DNA from 4 places in the Erwinia persicina genome. Region 3 is predicted to be linked to each of the others. Evidence: predicted binding sites of a transcription regulator. Region 3 holds the regulator's gene; each other region holds the start of a gene.
The links. Region 3 encodes LexA, which represses DNA repair genes until DNA is damaged. Its sites were predicted from a motif close to TNCTGTATGTACATACAGNA; they were not measured.
Positions count from the first base shown of each region.

Region 1 (3,856 bases), 2.2 Mb from region 3:
GCTCTGATAGCGGTAGCCACGCTTAACGTAAGGCACCGAGTGGTCACGCGCCGGAATGCGATCGATAATCTCCTGCAGCAACTCAGCCTGTAGCGTCTTCTGCGGCTGCAACTGCTGCTCGCAGAAGGCGTTCTCTTCACGCAGGTAGGCCAGCACCTCAGGATCTTCACGCTCGTCGTCGCGCAGCCAGTAGTAGTGGTCAGTTCGTGTATCGCCGTGCAACGACAGGGTATGGGGGATTTTTTTCGCTTTTGGAGGTGTCATGGTCTCTTCGCTGTTGCTGTGCCTGTCTGTAAGGTTGGCAGCAAGCGCGCTGATTGCCAAGCAGTTATCGAGACTGGCCGCAATTTTTAACGGGGCTACGCGGACGACGTTAACCGTCCGCGTCCGGATCAGGCGGGGAGTTTTTGTTTCTCGGCGCGAATGTCAGTTTCAATCGACTCACGCACATCCTGTGGAATTTTCAACGCATCACCCAGCGCCTGCAGATAGCTGCGCTCCATAAAATGGTCAACGTCGATCACCAGATTGCTGAGGAAATAGACCTCGAGCGCCTCTTCTTCATTTTTCACGTCCACGGCCAGCTTCTGTGGATCGAGCGGAGAATCGATGGCGCGCTGCACCAGCTGTTCACCCTGCGCCCCCAGCCCGGACTGATGGATATGTTCATCAATGGCTTTACGTTCATCGCTGTCGATATGCCCATCGCTTTTGGCGGCGAACACCAGCGCCTCGATCAGTCGCTCAGCCCGGCGATCAACGGGAGAACTCTGCTGGCCGAAACCAGGCTGATCCTGATGCGTTTCACTGACGCGCTGCTTGTACTTATTCCACAGCAGTGCACCTGCAGCAGCGCCGCCACCGATGATGACGGCATTTTTGCCATACTTCATCAGCAGGTTGCGTGAGGATTTGCTGGCAATCAACAAACCAGCCAGCCCCCCTAGCGCTCCGGGTGCCAGCATTTTACTCAGCCCTTCGCCGCCGCCGGAAGATTTGCCTGTTTTACCTAATACCGTCTGAATCTGTTGCAGCCAGTTACTCATAAGTCAGTCCTTTTTTGCCCTAAAACACCACAATAGAACAGCCCACGTCAGGAAACGTCAAACGATGCAAAGGCTGTAAAATTTCCGGTTATTACGGACTCATTCCGCCACGTCTGTCCCCTGGCAGGCGTAAGGTTTGTTAAAACAGTCGAATGCACCTACCCTGAAACGGCATCAACCGCAGAGGAGAAACGGTAACCATGGCATTTACAGCAAACCCGTTATTTATTAATACCATCCTGCTTGGTGGCAGCAGCGAAGAGAAACTGCGGGCGGCGGCCCTGGCCGGCTTTGACCAGGTGGAACTGTGGCAACAGGACGTGGACCATGCGGCCGGAGGGACCCCTGCACTGGCTGATTTGTGCCAGGCGCTGTCGCTGGGGCTGACAGACTATCAGGTCCTCCTGGATTTTGACGGTGCCCCTGACGGCCTGCGCGATGATAAGCGTCGGGAAGCACTGACGATGATGAAGACGGCGCAGCATCTCGGTGCCACGACGCTGCTGGTCCCCGCCTCGACACACCCACTGAGTTGCGAAGAGCGCATTGACGAGGATTTGCGCTGGCTGGTCCGGCAGGCGGCGGAGCATGACCTGCGTATCGCCTATGAAGCGATGGCCTGGAGTCGTCACGTCACTAATCCCGCCGAAGCATGGCAGCGCGTGCGGCAGATTGACGCCGAGAATCTGGGGCTGGTGGTGGATGCGTTTCACCTGTTTGTGCGGCAGAGAACTCTGGCAGATCTTGCGGGAATTCCGGCAGACAGGATCTTTCTGGTGCAGCTCTCAGACCTGGACTGGCAGCCGGATGCGCAACAGCTGGTCGATACCGCCCGTCATCAGCGCCTGTTACCCGGTGAAGGACACTACCCCCTGAAGGCGTTATTGCAGCATTTGCAGCAGATCGGCTATCAGGGGCCGCTGGGGCTGGAGGTGTTTAACGATGCCCGTCAGGCGGCCTGTCCGGCGCAGACGGCAGACGCGGCGATGGCATCGTTACAGAATTTACTGCAGGAAGGGTAACGGGCTTTCGTTCGGCACTGGCGGGCAGCGGAAAATAACGTCAGGGAGGCTGACCGAAATAAAGTCAGCCACTGTACAGGGATAGATTTGATGTCATGGGCGAATCAGGCCGATTTAACCGCCCGCAGCTTGCCTTCGGCATTCTCTTCACTGTCACCGGCAACGGAATTGTCTTCCGGCAGCTTTCCGCTACGCAATATTTGCTGCAGGGCATCTTTGTTTTCTGCCATAAACAGGCCCAGCGCTTCGCCCTGCTGCTCTTCCATTTCCAGCTTGCTGGCGATTAGCCAGTCGGCGAAGACTTCTGCCAGGTCGAGCATCTTGTCGTAAGCATCCGCTTCTTTTTTGCTGGCAAATGTCATCTTTTCCTCACCTTTTCTGACGACAACGTACTTGATTTCAACAGCCATGATTTCCGTCCTGTTTAACTGTATTTTTATACAGTATATCAGCGCCGCTTTTCTGACTCAACCCTAAACTGCGGGATGCGTACGCAAACGTTTTCGTTTATACTGCGGCCGATTTTTTCAATCCATTCAGGTATCGATTATGACAACTCTTGGAACGGCGCTACGCCCTGAAGCCACACGTGTAATGCTGTTAGGATCGGGTGAGCTGGGGAAAGAAGTGGCGCTGGAATGCCAGCGTCTGGGTGTGGAAGTGATTGCCGTGGATCGCTATGCCGACGCTCCGGCCATGCACGTTGCCCACCGCAGCCATGTGATCAATATGCTGGATGGTGCCGCGCTGGCCGCACTTATCGCCCGGGAAAAACCCCACTTCGTGGTGCCGGAGATTGAGGCTATCGCTACCGATATGCTGGTTGAACTGGAAAAGCAGGGTCAACACGTTGTGCCCACCGCCCGTGCGGCTAAGCTGACCATGAACCGTGAAGGCATCCGCCGTCTGGCAGCGGAAGAGCTGGCGCTACCGACCTCCAGCTACCGTTTCGCCGACAGCCGCGAGGCCTTCCTGACGGCAGCAGAAGAAATTGGCCTGCCGTGCATCGTTAAACCGGTAATGAGTTCGTCCGGCAAAGGTCAGAGCTTTATTCGTGACGCTTCCCAGCTGGATGCCGCCTGGGATTATGCCCAACAGGGTGGCCGTGCCGGTGCCGGACGCGTGATCGTCGAGGGCGTGGTGAAGTTTGATTTTGAAATTACTCTGCTGACTATCAGCGCGGTGGACGGCATCCATTTCTGTGCGCCCATCGGCCATCGCCAGGAAGACGGTGACTACCGGGAGTCCTGGCAGCCCCAGCAGATGAGCGATCTCGCCCTGCAGCGCGCACAGGATATTGCGCGCAAGGTGGTGGATGCCCTGGGCGGACGCGGTCTGTTTGGCGTTGAGCTTTTTGTCTGCGGTGATGACGTGGTGTTCAGTGAAGTGTCGCCCCGCCCGCACGATACCGGCATGGTGACACTGATCTCGCAGGACGTGTCCGAATTTGCCCTGCACGTGCGCGCCTTCCTCGGCCTGCCCATCGGCGGTATTCGCCAGTACGGCCCGGCGGCCTCTGCGGTGATCCTGCCAGAACTGAACAGCAGCAACGTGCAGTTTGCCAATCTCTCTGCCGCACTGGGTGCAGGGTTACAGCTGCGCCTGTTCGGTAAGCCAGAGATTCAGGGTAAGCGTCGGATGGGCGTGGCGCTGGCAACCGGCAGCGACATTGATGATGCAATACAGCGCGCCATTCGTGCCGCTGCCAGCGTCAACGTCATCGGTTAATCCGCACACGCTTCAGGGGCGGATTAACCGCCCCTGCTGACTCAACGCGTGGCGCCTGCC
Region 1 is NZ_CP082141.1:2,115,367-2,119,222, reverse strand. It holds gene K6L24_RS09500 (S9 family peptidase) at 1-264, opposite strand, end outside; gene K6L24_RS09495 (tellurite resistance TerB family protein) at 393-1,046, opposite strand; gene K6L24_RS09490 (sugar phosphate isomerase/epimerase family protein) at 1,247-2,068, shown strand; gene K6L24_RS09485 (YebG family protein) at 2,173-2,478, opposite strand; gene purT (formate-dependent phosphoribosylglycinamide formyltransferase) at 2,618-3,796, shown strand; gene K6L24_RS09475 (bifunctional 4-hydroxy-2-oxoglutarate aldolase/2-dehydro-3-deoxy-phosphogluconate aldolase) at 3,838-3,856, opposite strand, start outside.
Region 1: K6L24_RS09485 (YebG family protein) is a predicted target of LexA. The motif match lies at 2,495-2,514, and genes of this name have one in related genera.

Region 2 (3,856 bases), 1.3 Mb from region 3:
TTTTTTTAACGAGATAACTTAAGCCTGTGGCTGAGTTACAACGTCTTTGATGCCTTTAACTTCGATTTCTACGCGACGGTCTGGCGCCAGGCAGTCGATCAGGGCATTACGGCCTTTCACGCTGTCACAGGTGCTGCCGGTAACAGGGTTAGATTTACCCTCGCCACGTGCAGAGATCTTGTTAGAAGGGATGCCTTTAGAAACGAGGTAGTCTACAACAGACTGAGCGCGTTTTTCAGACAGTTTCTGGTTGTACTGCTCAGAACCGATACGGTCGGTGTAACCCAGCACAACTACAGAGCCATCTTTAGGATCCAGGTTGCTCAGCTGAGTGTACAGCTGATCCAGTGCCTGCTGACCTTCTGGCTTCAGCGTTGCTTTGTTGAAGTTAAACAGAACGTCAGACTTCAGGGTGAAACGCTTGGTTTCAACAACTGGAGCTGGAGCCGGAGCTGGAGCAACAACTGGTGCTACTGCATCATCCTGACCGAAACGGTAGGAAACGCCAACACTCAGCATTGAGTTATCAGGACGCGCACCAACGGTACCTGCGTCACCGATGTTGTTAACCCACTGGTAGTCCAGACGGGTTGCCCAGTTTTTGGTCACTGCGTATTCAACACCAACCGCGGCCAGTGGAGAAACACCGGTGTCGTGGTCGCTGATGCGAGTGCCGTTAGCGTTCTGGGTGGAGTCTGCACGCCATACCATACCGCCCAGACGGGTGTAAACGTCCAGATCATCCATTACTGGGTAGCTTAATTTCGCTGCCAGCTGAACGCCCTGTGCTTTGAAAGCGCCGTTTACGTTGTTGCCTTTGTTAGGCATACGGCCTAACCAGTCGTAACCCAGCTCGAAGCCCAGGTACTGGTTAGCCTGGTAACCACCGAACGCACCAGCACCAAGCTGGCTTTCATGCGATGGACCATCGTTATCTTGGTAACCGTTACCGTAGTAACCTTTGTCGTGGTACTGAGACCAGCCCAGTTTAGCACCGGTATACCAGGTGTCATCTTTAGGAGCGGCCTGCGCTACGGTAGCGAAGCCAGCCAGTGCCACTGCAATTGCGATAGCTGTCTTTTTCATTTTTGCGCCTCGTTATCATCCAAATAGGCAATGAGCTTTAAGTTAGCTCTTTGGTTTAATCCTTCGCCGGGTTATGAAGCTCGATTATGACTCTTCCAAAATATGGAGGTTATTGAGCACCCTGGCGAGCTAAAGTCTACAACGTACCAGCAAACTTACAAGTATGATGTGACGATGGTCAGCAAAAAAACAGGCTTTCATACACAATTTTTAACATTTCAGGGTGAATTCTTTGCTTCAAATGGGGTCTGAGAACGCAGCTAACCCATTGTCCCGCCGCGTCATAACATAATCAGGCGCTTATCTTGCCTCTGTGCCAGAAAAAGACAGAGAAAAATCTCATTTTTACTTAATGATACAAAGTTGACTGAATTCTTAGGCCATTTAATGGTCTGGTTGAAGGAAAAATACTGCTTTCGGTACGCATAATGAGTCCCAATGCCTGGCCCGAACTGGCTGCTTCCTGCAATCTCATTCGATCATTTTCTGAGATCTCCTCTTCCAGCCATCCCAAAACCACACTGTAATTACCCGTCTGCAACGCTTTGATCATCGCTTCTACCGTGGTAATCGCGCTGGAGTGCGATGAATGCATCACTTTATCCAATGGCAGGCCGACACGTTGCAACCAATTACGGCTCAGTTTTTGCTGTGGGGTAAGCCAAAGCTGCCAGCGAGACTGCGTTCCCAGTTGTTGCAGCAGGGGCAACAGCAGCAACTGAGTCATGTCAGGTTGATTCTCACTGTAGATCAGTTCGCTGATCAGGCCGTTAGCACAAGGGGACGCCACGGGGGCTGGCGTAGTAGCGTGCAGACTACGACGGACAGATTGAGATTTCAGAGAATGAGTACGCATAATGTCTTCGCTCACCAGTTGACTGTATGGATATACAGTATAGTCGCAGTGAGCAAAGATCAACCTTAATCTTGCGCTTTCCCCGATCCACATAATGAACGGTCCGCTTAGCTGTTACCGCCTCATCCCGGGGATTTACTCTGCGGATCGTTTAAAGGGCTGCCTGTTCAGTGCGTCAGATGATGTCTGCGGGCGAAGGATTCTTCCCGATGCTCATCAGGGTTTTCTGCCGTATCAACAATGCCTGAGTGGGTGTGGAAATTTCTTTGATGAATGAGACTGTTATCTGCCACAGTTGCTTCCTGGCCCTGCGCAACAGAGGTTATAGCGAGAAGCAGAAAAAATAGCGCGATGGTTTTTTCGTTCACTTTCATTGTTTTTCTCAGATCTGTCAGTGCTAAGTGAAGATGACTATGCCTTCAGGTTCGTCATGATTCGTCAGGGTAAATTAAAATCGCTGGGAGAACTGTGTGGATTAACAACCGTTGTCACGGTTTCGTATCGTCTGTTCTCGATGTGCTGGTCGCCAAAGCCGGTTGATATATATCGACAGGTTTAAAGAAATAAAATTATGTGAACGGCTAACTTTTCTATTAACCCTATGCGCGCTGACACTGTTATGTGAAGGTCGTTAGCGAAAAAACTGTTCATATGCAGATAAAAATTGGGTGTTTATTTCATTCTCTTCAAACAGAGTTTGTGGTTTTTTGTTTAACCTATTGTTTAGTATGAATAAATAACTTTAATTTTCTGTTTATTTAGTTGGTGGGCTTTGCCATTTTATAATATTTATTTTTGTTGGTTGATTGAATAAATAGAGTGGCTTTAGATGGGTGAATGCAATTGGCCAGCATAATAAATGGCGTGAGTTATATCAGCCTGATAAGTGATGTTTTTCGTAATGCCTCGCAAAATTACAATGTTAACAATGAAATATTAATATATTCATTGAACCTGTAATCAGGATTACCTATTTTTGCTATGTGGTTTTCGTTAGTGAAGTGAGTTAACTCTGAAATAATAGCAGGTGAGAATATGGATAATTCAAAGCGTAAAATTGCAGAAGCAAAAGAGCGACTGGCACCTCTGGGTGAGGTTCAGTCCAGGACGCAGTTTGGTGGCTATTGTCTGGCCGTTGAGAAAACGGTGTTTGCCGTAGTCGCTGAAGGCGAGATGTACCTGCGAGCCTGTGAACAGGTGCAGCCCTATATTATTGAACGCAAAATGCAGCCATTGAGCCTGAGTAAGCGGGGCGTGCCGGTAGAATTAAACTATTATCGTGTCGACGGGGCGCTGTGGTCTGACGATGAGCAACTGCTGGCGCTATCGCATCTTTGTCTGCAAGGGGCAAGACGACAACAGCAGGAACGTCAGCGTAACCGCCGTCTGAAAGATTTACCCAATCTTGGTATACGGATGGAGATGTTACTGCGGCAGGTCGGTATCACTACCGTTGATATGCTAATCCAGAAGGGGGCAAAACGCAGCTGGCTCCTGATACGTTCCTGTAATGAAAATCTGGGGTTACCCGTTTTATTTGCCTTACAGGGGGCAATTGATGGACGCCATCACGCTGCGCTGCCCCGGGAAGTCAAAGATGAGCTGCGCGCCTGGTTTCATTACAACGTGCAGCGAGAACAAAAAAGAAGGCATGAACAGAACTAGCCGCGCAGCAGGATTTGTTTTTTGAGGCGTGTTATCTCGGGTAAAAGAGCCACCAGTAATCCTACCTGCTGTAATACCAGTGGCTCTTTTGTGTTCGTATCAGCGCGGTAGTTCTGAATACGCAAGGCCAGGCTGTCCATCATACGCCGGGCTTTTTCCTCATCGACGATATCAACATGTAGCACATCATCAACATAACAGGCCGCATCATCCAGCAGTTGCAGCATGGCATCGCTGTCCAGTTTTTCC
Region 2 is NZ_CP082141.1:3,030,523-3,034,378, reverse strand. It holds gene ompA (porin OmpA) at 19-1,086, opposite strand; gene sulA (SOS-induced cell division inhibitor SulA) at 1,436-1,942, opposite strand; gene K6L24_RS13935 (hypothetical protein) at 2,110-2,316, opposite strand; gene K6L24_RS13930 (TfoX/Sxy family DNA transformation protein) at 2,978-3,607, shown strand; gene yccS (YccS family putative transporter) at 3,604-3,856, opposite strand, start outside.
Region 2: sulA (SOS-induced cell division inhibitor SulA) is a predicted target of LexA. The motif match lies at 1,963-1,982, and genes of this name have one in related genera.

Region 3 (3,856 bases):
CTTCTTTCTCTTTGGTCGCGCCGCGCAGCTCTTTCGCGTAGGTGCCCACTTCCATCACATGCTCGTAGCCGATATAAATCGGCACCAGGGTGATAGGGCGATTGCCACCGCGCAGCATCGCCTGGATGGTCATCGACAGCGTGCCGGTTTTCGGGTCCAGCAGGCGGCCCGTACGTGAACGGCCCCCTTCCACAAAGTACTCAACGGAATAGCCACGGGTGAACAGTTCACCCAGGTATTCGCGGAACACCGTGGAGTAAAGCTTGTTGCCCTTAAAGGTTCGCCGGATAAAGAAGGCGCCCAGGCGGCGGAAGATCGGGCCGGCAGGCCAGAAGTTCAGATTGATGCCGGCTGCGATATGCGGCGGCACCAGTCCCTGGTGATAAAGCACGTAGGAGAGAAGCAGGTAATCCATGTGGCTGCGGTGACAGGGAACATAGACAATTTCATGCCCGTCCTGCGCCAGCTGGCGCACGCGTTCACCGCCGTTAACATTAATTCCCTGGTATAATTTGCTCCAGGTCCAGCCCATAATGCGGTCGGTCAGGCGAATCGCTTCGTAAGAGAAGTCAGCGGCGATCTCTTCCATCAGCTCAACGGCATTCTGCTGGGCTTTTTCATGGGAGATCTTTTTGCTGCGTGCCTCATCCTCTACCGCTTTGGCGATAGCCTTGGACTGCAGCAGCTTGTTGAACAGATCCTGACGCACCGGCAGGCGTGGGCCGACGGCGGCCAGACGCTGGCGGGCGAAGTGCATCCTGGCGACGCGTGCCAGCTTCTGGGCAATGATTTTATCGGTGCCGTGTTCAGTCGCCATATGGCGCAGAGATACCATCGGCGAGAAGCGCACGAAGCTGTCGCGGCCCAGCCAGAGCACCGCAAAGAATTTCTGAATGCCGTTCAGCATTCGCAGGTGCGGCTGATCGTCACCCTGAACTTCGCGGCCAGGGGCACGGCCAAACATCACCGATACCGGCACCATCTGCACATCCAGTTCGGGATGATTACGGTGCAGGTCGAGATATTCGTGGAACAGCTTGACCGACTGCAGATTCGGCACAAAATACGGGAAAACGCGTGGGCCATCATGGATAAACACATGGCGGGGCAGAACTGTGCCGTCAATCTCCAGCGGTTCCAGGGGATCGGGAAGGTCCTGTTTGCGACACTGCTCACGCAGGGCAAGGAGATCCGCCTTTGAATCATAAGGCAGCACATACATAATAGGGCGCGACGTATCAAGCCCGAGTTCGGCAACCGGTTCAGCCGGGATTGCCTTACTTTTTACCAGTAATTTAACTGGCAGATTCAATAAGTTATAATATAAATTACGCCAACCTGACATAGATAACATGAAGCCTCTTGTTAGCAAAGCGCCGCAAGCATACCAGAAAGCGCCAACAGAATCTGTGGTGTTGAAAAACCTGTAGTTCCACTCATTGACGTTAAACTTCTCAAAGGGTTCCCTGATTATGGCAAATAATGTCACTGGACTGACACGAATCATAAAAGCGGCTGGCTACTCGTGGAAAGGCATCCGCGCGGCATGGCAGCATGAAGCGGCCTTTCGCCAGGAAGCCGTGGCGGCCATTATCGCTATTGCCATCGCCGTCTGGCTGGACGTCGATGCGGTTACCCGGGTGTTGCTGATAGGGTCGGTGGTGATGGTGATTATTGTGGAAATCCTCAACAGCGCCATCGAAGCCGTCGTTGACCGTATCGGCAGTGAAATTCATCCGCTGGCCGGGCGGGCGAAAGATATGGGGTCAGCGGCGGTGCTGTTGGCTATCTTGCTGGCAATGTTTGTCTGGATCATGCTGTTAGTGCCGCATTTGCGATGAGTTTTCCAAAAATCGCCACAAACGGTATTTCGCCCAACTTTAGGTTTTCAATGTCTAAATACCTGTATATACTCACAGTCGACTGTATAAACAACCAGGGGGCGGGATGAAAGCACTAACGGCAAGGCAGCAGCAGGTCTATGACCTGATTCGCGACCACATTAATCAAACCGGCATGCCACCAACGCGCGCGGAGATTGCTGCGCAGCTCGGTTTCCGTTCCCCGAATGCGGCTGAAGAACACCTGAAGGCGTTAGCGCGTAAGGGCGTAATTGAGATCGTATCCGGCGCTTCGCGCGGTATTCGCCTGATGATGGAAGAAGAAGACGGTCTTCCACTGATTGGTCGCGTGGCAGCAGGTGAACCTTTGCTGGCAGAACAGCATATTGAAGGCCACTATAAGGTTGACCCTGACCTCTTTAAACCCGGCGCAGACTTCCTGCTGCGTGTTAGCGGAATGTCGATGAAAGACATCGGTATTATGGACGGCGACCTGTTAGCCGTGCATAAAACGGAAGATGTGCGTAATGGCCAGGTCGTGGTGGCGCGCATTGACGACGAAGTGACGGTAAAACGCCTGAAAAGGCAGGGGAATACGGTGCAGCTGCTGCCCGAAAACCCGGATTTCAAACCGATCATCGTTGACCTGCGTCAGCAGACACTGACGATTGAAGGCCTGGCTGTCGGTGTGATCCGCAACGGCAACTGGCTGTAACCGGTACTTCACTCCCCGCTAAATGCTGTGTGCTGCTTAAGCGGCGCGCAGCATCGTCAGTGAGGGTTTTCCGCTGATGGACTCTGATGACACTGCTGACCCCCGCAGATAAAAGCCTCTGGCGGCTCGCGCTGCCGATGATCCTCTCTAATATCACCGTGCCTCTGCTAGGCCTGGTCGATACGGCCGTGATTGGCCATCTGGACAGCCCCACTTATCTGGGCGGTGTCGCGATTGGCACGACCATTACCAGTTTCCTGTTTATGCTGTTGCTGTTTTTACGCATGAGCACCACCGGGCTGACGGCACAGGCCTTTGGCGCTAACGATAAACAGGCCCTGGCGCGTGCGCTGATGCAGCCGCTGCTGCTGGCCGTTTCTGCCGGGCTGCTGTTTATTGTCCTGAAGCAGCCGATCACGCATCTGGCGCTGGGGATAACGGGCGGCAGTGACGACGTCCTGCATCAGGCCGCACTGTTTATGCAGATACGCTGGCTCAGTGCGCCGGCGACGCTGGCAAATCTGGTGCTGCTGGGCTGGCTGCTTGGTGTGCAGTATGCCCGGGCACCGGTCATCCTGCTGGTCGTCGGTAATCTGGTGAATATCGTGCTCGACCTCTGGTTTGTCATCGGGCTGAAGTGGGGCGTGCAGGGGGCCGCAGCGGCAACGGTAATCGCGGAATACACCAGTCTGATCGTCGGCCTGCTGCTGGTATGGCGGGTTATGGTGATGCGGGGCCTGTCACTGCGTCTGATGTTAAGGGCCTGGCGGGGAGATGTGTCGCGACTGCTGCGTCTGAACCGCGACATCATGCTGCGTTCGCTCCTGTTGCAGATCTGCTTCGCCTCGCTGACCCTCGTTGGCGCGCGCCTGGGTAATGACATCGTGGCGGTCAATGCCGTACTGCTGATGTTTCTTACCTTCACCGCCTACGCGCTGGACGGCTTTGCCTATGCGGTGGAGGCCTGTTCCGGTGAAGCGTATGGTGCACGCAACAGCCAGCAGTTACTGAGCGTGTGGCACGCTGCCTGCCGTCAGTCTCTGGTCGTTGCGCTGGGGTTCTCCCTGCTTTATGCCCTGGCGGGTGAGCACATTGTTGCGCTACTGACCTCCCTTGAACCGCTGCGCCAGCTTGCCGACCAGTATTTATGGTGGCAGGTGTTGATGCCACTGGCGGGAGTAGGCTGCTATCTGCTGGATGGAATGTTTATTGGCGCGACCCGCGCCAGCGAGATGCGTAACAGTATGGCCGTCGCCGCGCTGGGTTTCGGACTGACGCTGTGCAGCGTCCCCTGGCTGGG
Region 3 is NZ_CP082141.1:4,298,031-4,301,886, reverse strand. It holds gene plsB (glycerol-3-phosphate 1-O-acyltransferase PlsB) at 1-1,345, opposite strand, end outside; gene K6L24_RS19875 (diacylglycerol kinase) at 1,473-1,841, shown strand; gene lexA (transcriptional repressor LexA) at 1,948-2,556, shown strand; gene dinF (MATE family efflux transporter DinF) at 2,643-3,856, shown strand, end outside.

Region 4 (3,856 bases), 1.6 Mb from region 3:
CCTTCGTTATCGTGGTACCGCTGGCGGTGCTGGCGTTTGTCTGGCAGTGGCGCAGCCTTCCGCTGATGCCAGCGGATCGTCCGCGCAAACCTGTCACCAATCCTTTTTCCCTGCTGCGTCACCCTCAGGTGGCGCTGGGCATGGCGGGGATACTGTTTCTGTTTATGGGGCAGTTTGCCCTTTTCACCTACCTGCGCCCGCTGCTGGAGGAGGTCACGCGGGTATCGGTCACGCAGCTTTCGCTGATGCTGTTCGCCCTGGGGGGATTCGGTCTCGTCGGTACGTGGCTGATGGGCCCCTTGCTTAAGCACGGGCTCTACGCCTGGCTGGCGGGCATTCCGCTTGCCATGGCCCTGATCGCCCTGTTGCTGATTGTGCTGGCTGACGCGATGGTTCCCGTCAGTGTGCTTCTCGCCCTCTGGGGCCTGATCGCCACACCGGCCCCAATCGTCTGGGGTGTCTGGCTCAGCAAAGCGCTGGCAGAGAATGCCGAAACCGGCGGTGGGCTGATGGTGGCCACCATCCAGTTGGCCATTACCGCCGGCGCCGGACTGGGCGGCATCCTGTTTGATGCCTCAGGCTGGTGGAGCCCTGTCGTGCTGGGCGCAGGTTTACTGCTTGCATCAGCCGGCTTCGCCCTGGCAGCACAAAAGAACAGGGACGCCGTCTGAGCGCGAAGGCGAAGTGCTGCCCTCGCCTTCTGACGATTTTCGACAGGCCATGTTAAAAATAATAAAACATCGTTTCATTTTTGTTGTAATCCTTTCTCCATCTGCTTATGCTTCCTGAACCGGCCCGCGCGATCACGTTCTGCTGTTTTCACTGCGCGTGCCCACTTACCTATAAGGAAGCCAGGATGATCCTCAACGCATTTAATCTTGAAGGCAAAGTGGCCATGATCACCGGCTGCAATACCGGTCTCGGCCAGGGAATGGCGCTGGGTCTGGCCCAGGCAGGGTGCGATATTATTGGCGTCAATCGCTCCACTGCCAGCGAAACGGCAGAGAAAGTCGCCGCGACCGGACGACGTTTCGTCAGTATTACGGCCGATCTGTCCGACAGCCGCTGTATTGACGGGGTGATGGCGCAGGCGCTGGCCGCTTTCCCCAGGCTGGATATTCTGGTCAACAATGCCGGGATCATTCGCCGGGCAGACGCGATCGACTTCAGTGAGACTGACTGGGATGAGGTGATGAATATTAACAGTAAGACACTGTTTTTTCTGTCGCAGCGGGTCGCCCGTCGTTTTATCCAGCAGGGACATGGCGGTAAAATCATCAATATCGCCTCCATGCTGTCATATCAGGGCGGTATTCGCGTCCCTTCCTATACTGCATCGAAAACCGCCGTACTCGGGCTGACGCGCCTGATGGCCAATGAATGGGCAGCGCACGGGATTAACGTTAACGCCATTGCTCCTGGCTATATGGCCACCAATAACACTGAACAGCTGCGCGATGATGAAGAACGCAATCAGCAGATCCTGGCGCGCATACCTGCCGGGCGCTGGGGCCAGGGCAGTGATATGATGGGGCCTGTGGTGTTTCTCGCCTCTTCCGCCTCGGACTACGTCAATGGCTTCACTCTGGCAGTAGATGGCGGCTGGCTGGCGCGTTGAGCGCTCTGTCTGTACGGGAGGGAAAAAAGCCCCTCTCCGTACCGCTTACGATCAATAACACTTTATTTATCTTTCGTTACAGCGTCACATATTTATTCTACTGTATATATTCCCTATACTGGATGCATTGACAGTTATGTAGCCAGGTATCCCCATGACGGCCGAAGGCCATCTTATTTTTGCCATTGCCAGCGCTATTTTCGCCAAGCGTGCTGAACTGACGCCGGTGCTGGCCAGCGCCGACTGGTGGCATATTATTCCGGCCACGCTGCTCACCTGCCTGCTACCGGATATCGACCACCCCAAATCCTTTCTCGGGCAGCGGCTTAAATGGCTGTCGCACCCGATTGCGCGGGCGTTTGGTCACCGGGGCTTTACGCATAGTTTGCTGGCCGTTGTCGGTGGCGTTGCCCTGCTGCAGTTAAAACTTCCTGCCAGTTGGCTGATCCCGGCCGATGCCTTCCAGGGAATGGTGCTGGGTTATCTCAGCCACATTGTTGCCGATATGCTCACACCTGCCGGGGTGCCACTGCTCTGGCCCTGCCGCTGGCGCTTTCGCCTGCCCCTGCTCAGAAGCCAGAAAGGAAATCAGCTGGAACGCACCCTGTGCCTGGCGCTGGTCGGTTATGCCATCTGGTTCCCCCCCGGCGCGCTGCCTTTTGGTGCATCAGACTGGACCAGTCAGGTGGTTAACTCAGCGCAACATCACATCGAACGGTTTATTAACAAACAATAGGATGAATTATTAAACAAATATGAGCAAAAAATTATAAATAATTCCGTTTGGATATAAGGTCGCACCAACAGTAACTGATACCATTCCGTCACTGGTTTACTTACTGCGCAACAGAAATTAACTGCCGCAGGCATGACTACGACGTAGTCCGTATTTTTTTGGAGATATTGGGAATGAATTTTCCACTGATTATTAACCTGGTGGTGTTTGTTGCACTGCTGCTGCTGGTGGCCAAAGCCAGCCGTACGGGCTGGAGTCTGTCGAAAAAGGTGCTTGTTGGCCTGGTGGTCGGGGTCCTTTTCGGTCTGGCGCTGCATATCTTCTATGGTGAAAACAGCCCGGTGATTAAAGAGTCGGTAAGCTGGTTTAACCTGGTGGGTAATGGGTATGTTCAGCTGTTGCAGATGATTGTGATGCCGCTGGTCTTTGCCTCGATTCTCAGCGCCGTTGCCCGCCTGCACAATGCCTCATCGCTGGGCAAAATCAGCCTGCTCACCATTGGCGTACTGCTGTTCACCACGGCCATTGCGGCGGCGGTCGGGGTGTTCGTCACCTGGCTGTTCGGTCTCAATGCCAGCGGCCTGGTGCAGGGTGCGCAGGAAACCGCGCGTCTGGCTGCCATTCAGAGCAATTATGTCGGCAAAGTGGCCGACCTCAGCGCGCCGCAGCTGCTGCTGTCGTTTGTGCCGAAAAATCCGTTTGCCGATCTGACCGGAGCCAGTCCGACGTCAATCATCAGCGTGGTGATCTTTGCCGCGTTCCTCGGTGTCGCCGCCCTGCAGCTGCTGAAGGATGATGTTGAGAAAGGTCAGCGCGTGCTGAAAGCCATCGATACCCTGCAGGCCTGGGTGATGAAGCTGGTTCGTCTGATTATGAAACTGACCCCTTACGGCGTGCTGGCACTGATGACCAAAGTCGTTGCCACCTCCAACCTCAGTGACATTATTAAGCTGGGGAGCTTCGTGCTGGCCTCCTACCTCGGTCTGGCCATCATGTTTGCCGTCCACGCTCTGCTTCTGTCGGTCAACGGCGTGAACCCGCTGCGCTTCTTCCGCAAAGTGTGGCCGGTGATTACCTTTGCCTTTACCAGCCGTTCCAGCGCAGCCACCATCCCGCTGAGCGTGGAAGCACAGACCCGTCGTCTGGGCATCCCTGAGTCGATTGCCAGCTTCGCCGCCTCCTTTGGAGCCACTATCGGTCAGAATGGCTGTGCCGGCCTGTACCCGACGATGCTGGCGGTGATGGTCGCCCCCACCGTGGGCATCAACCCGTTCGATCCTATGTGGATTGCGACGCTGATCGGTATTGTCACCCTCAGCTCTGCCGGTGTGGCCGGCGTCGGCGGCGGTGCCACCTTCGCTGCGCTGATTGTGCTGCCGGCGATGGGCCTGCCGGTCACGCTGGTCGCGCTGCTGATCTCCATCGAACCGCTGATTGATATGGGCCGTACCGCGCTCAACGTTAACGGTTCGATGACGGCCGGTACGCTCACCAGCCAGTGG
Region 4 is NZ_CP082141.1:2,684,057-2,687,912, forward strand. It holds gene K6L24_RS12165 (MFS transporter) at 1-671, shown strand, start outside; gene kduD (2-dehydro-3-deoxy-D-gluconate 5-dehydrogenase KduD) at 857-1,618, shown strand; gene K6L24_RS12175 (metal-dependent hydrolase) at 1,773-2,354, shown strand; gene K6L24_RS12180 (L-cystine transporter) at 2,528-3,856, shown strand, end outside.
Region 4: K6L24_RS12175 (metal-dependent hydrolase) is a predicted target of LexA. The motif match lies at 1,735-1,754, and genes of this name have one in related genera.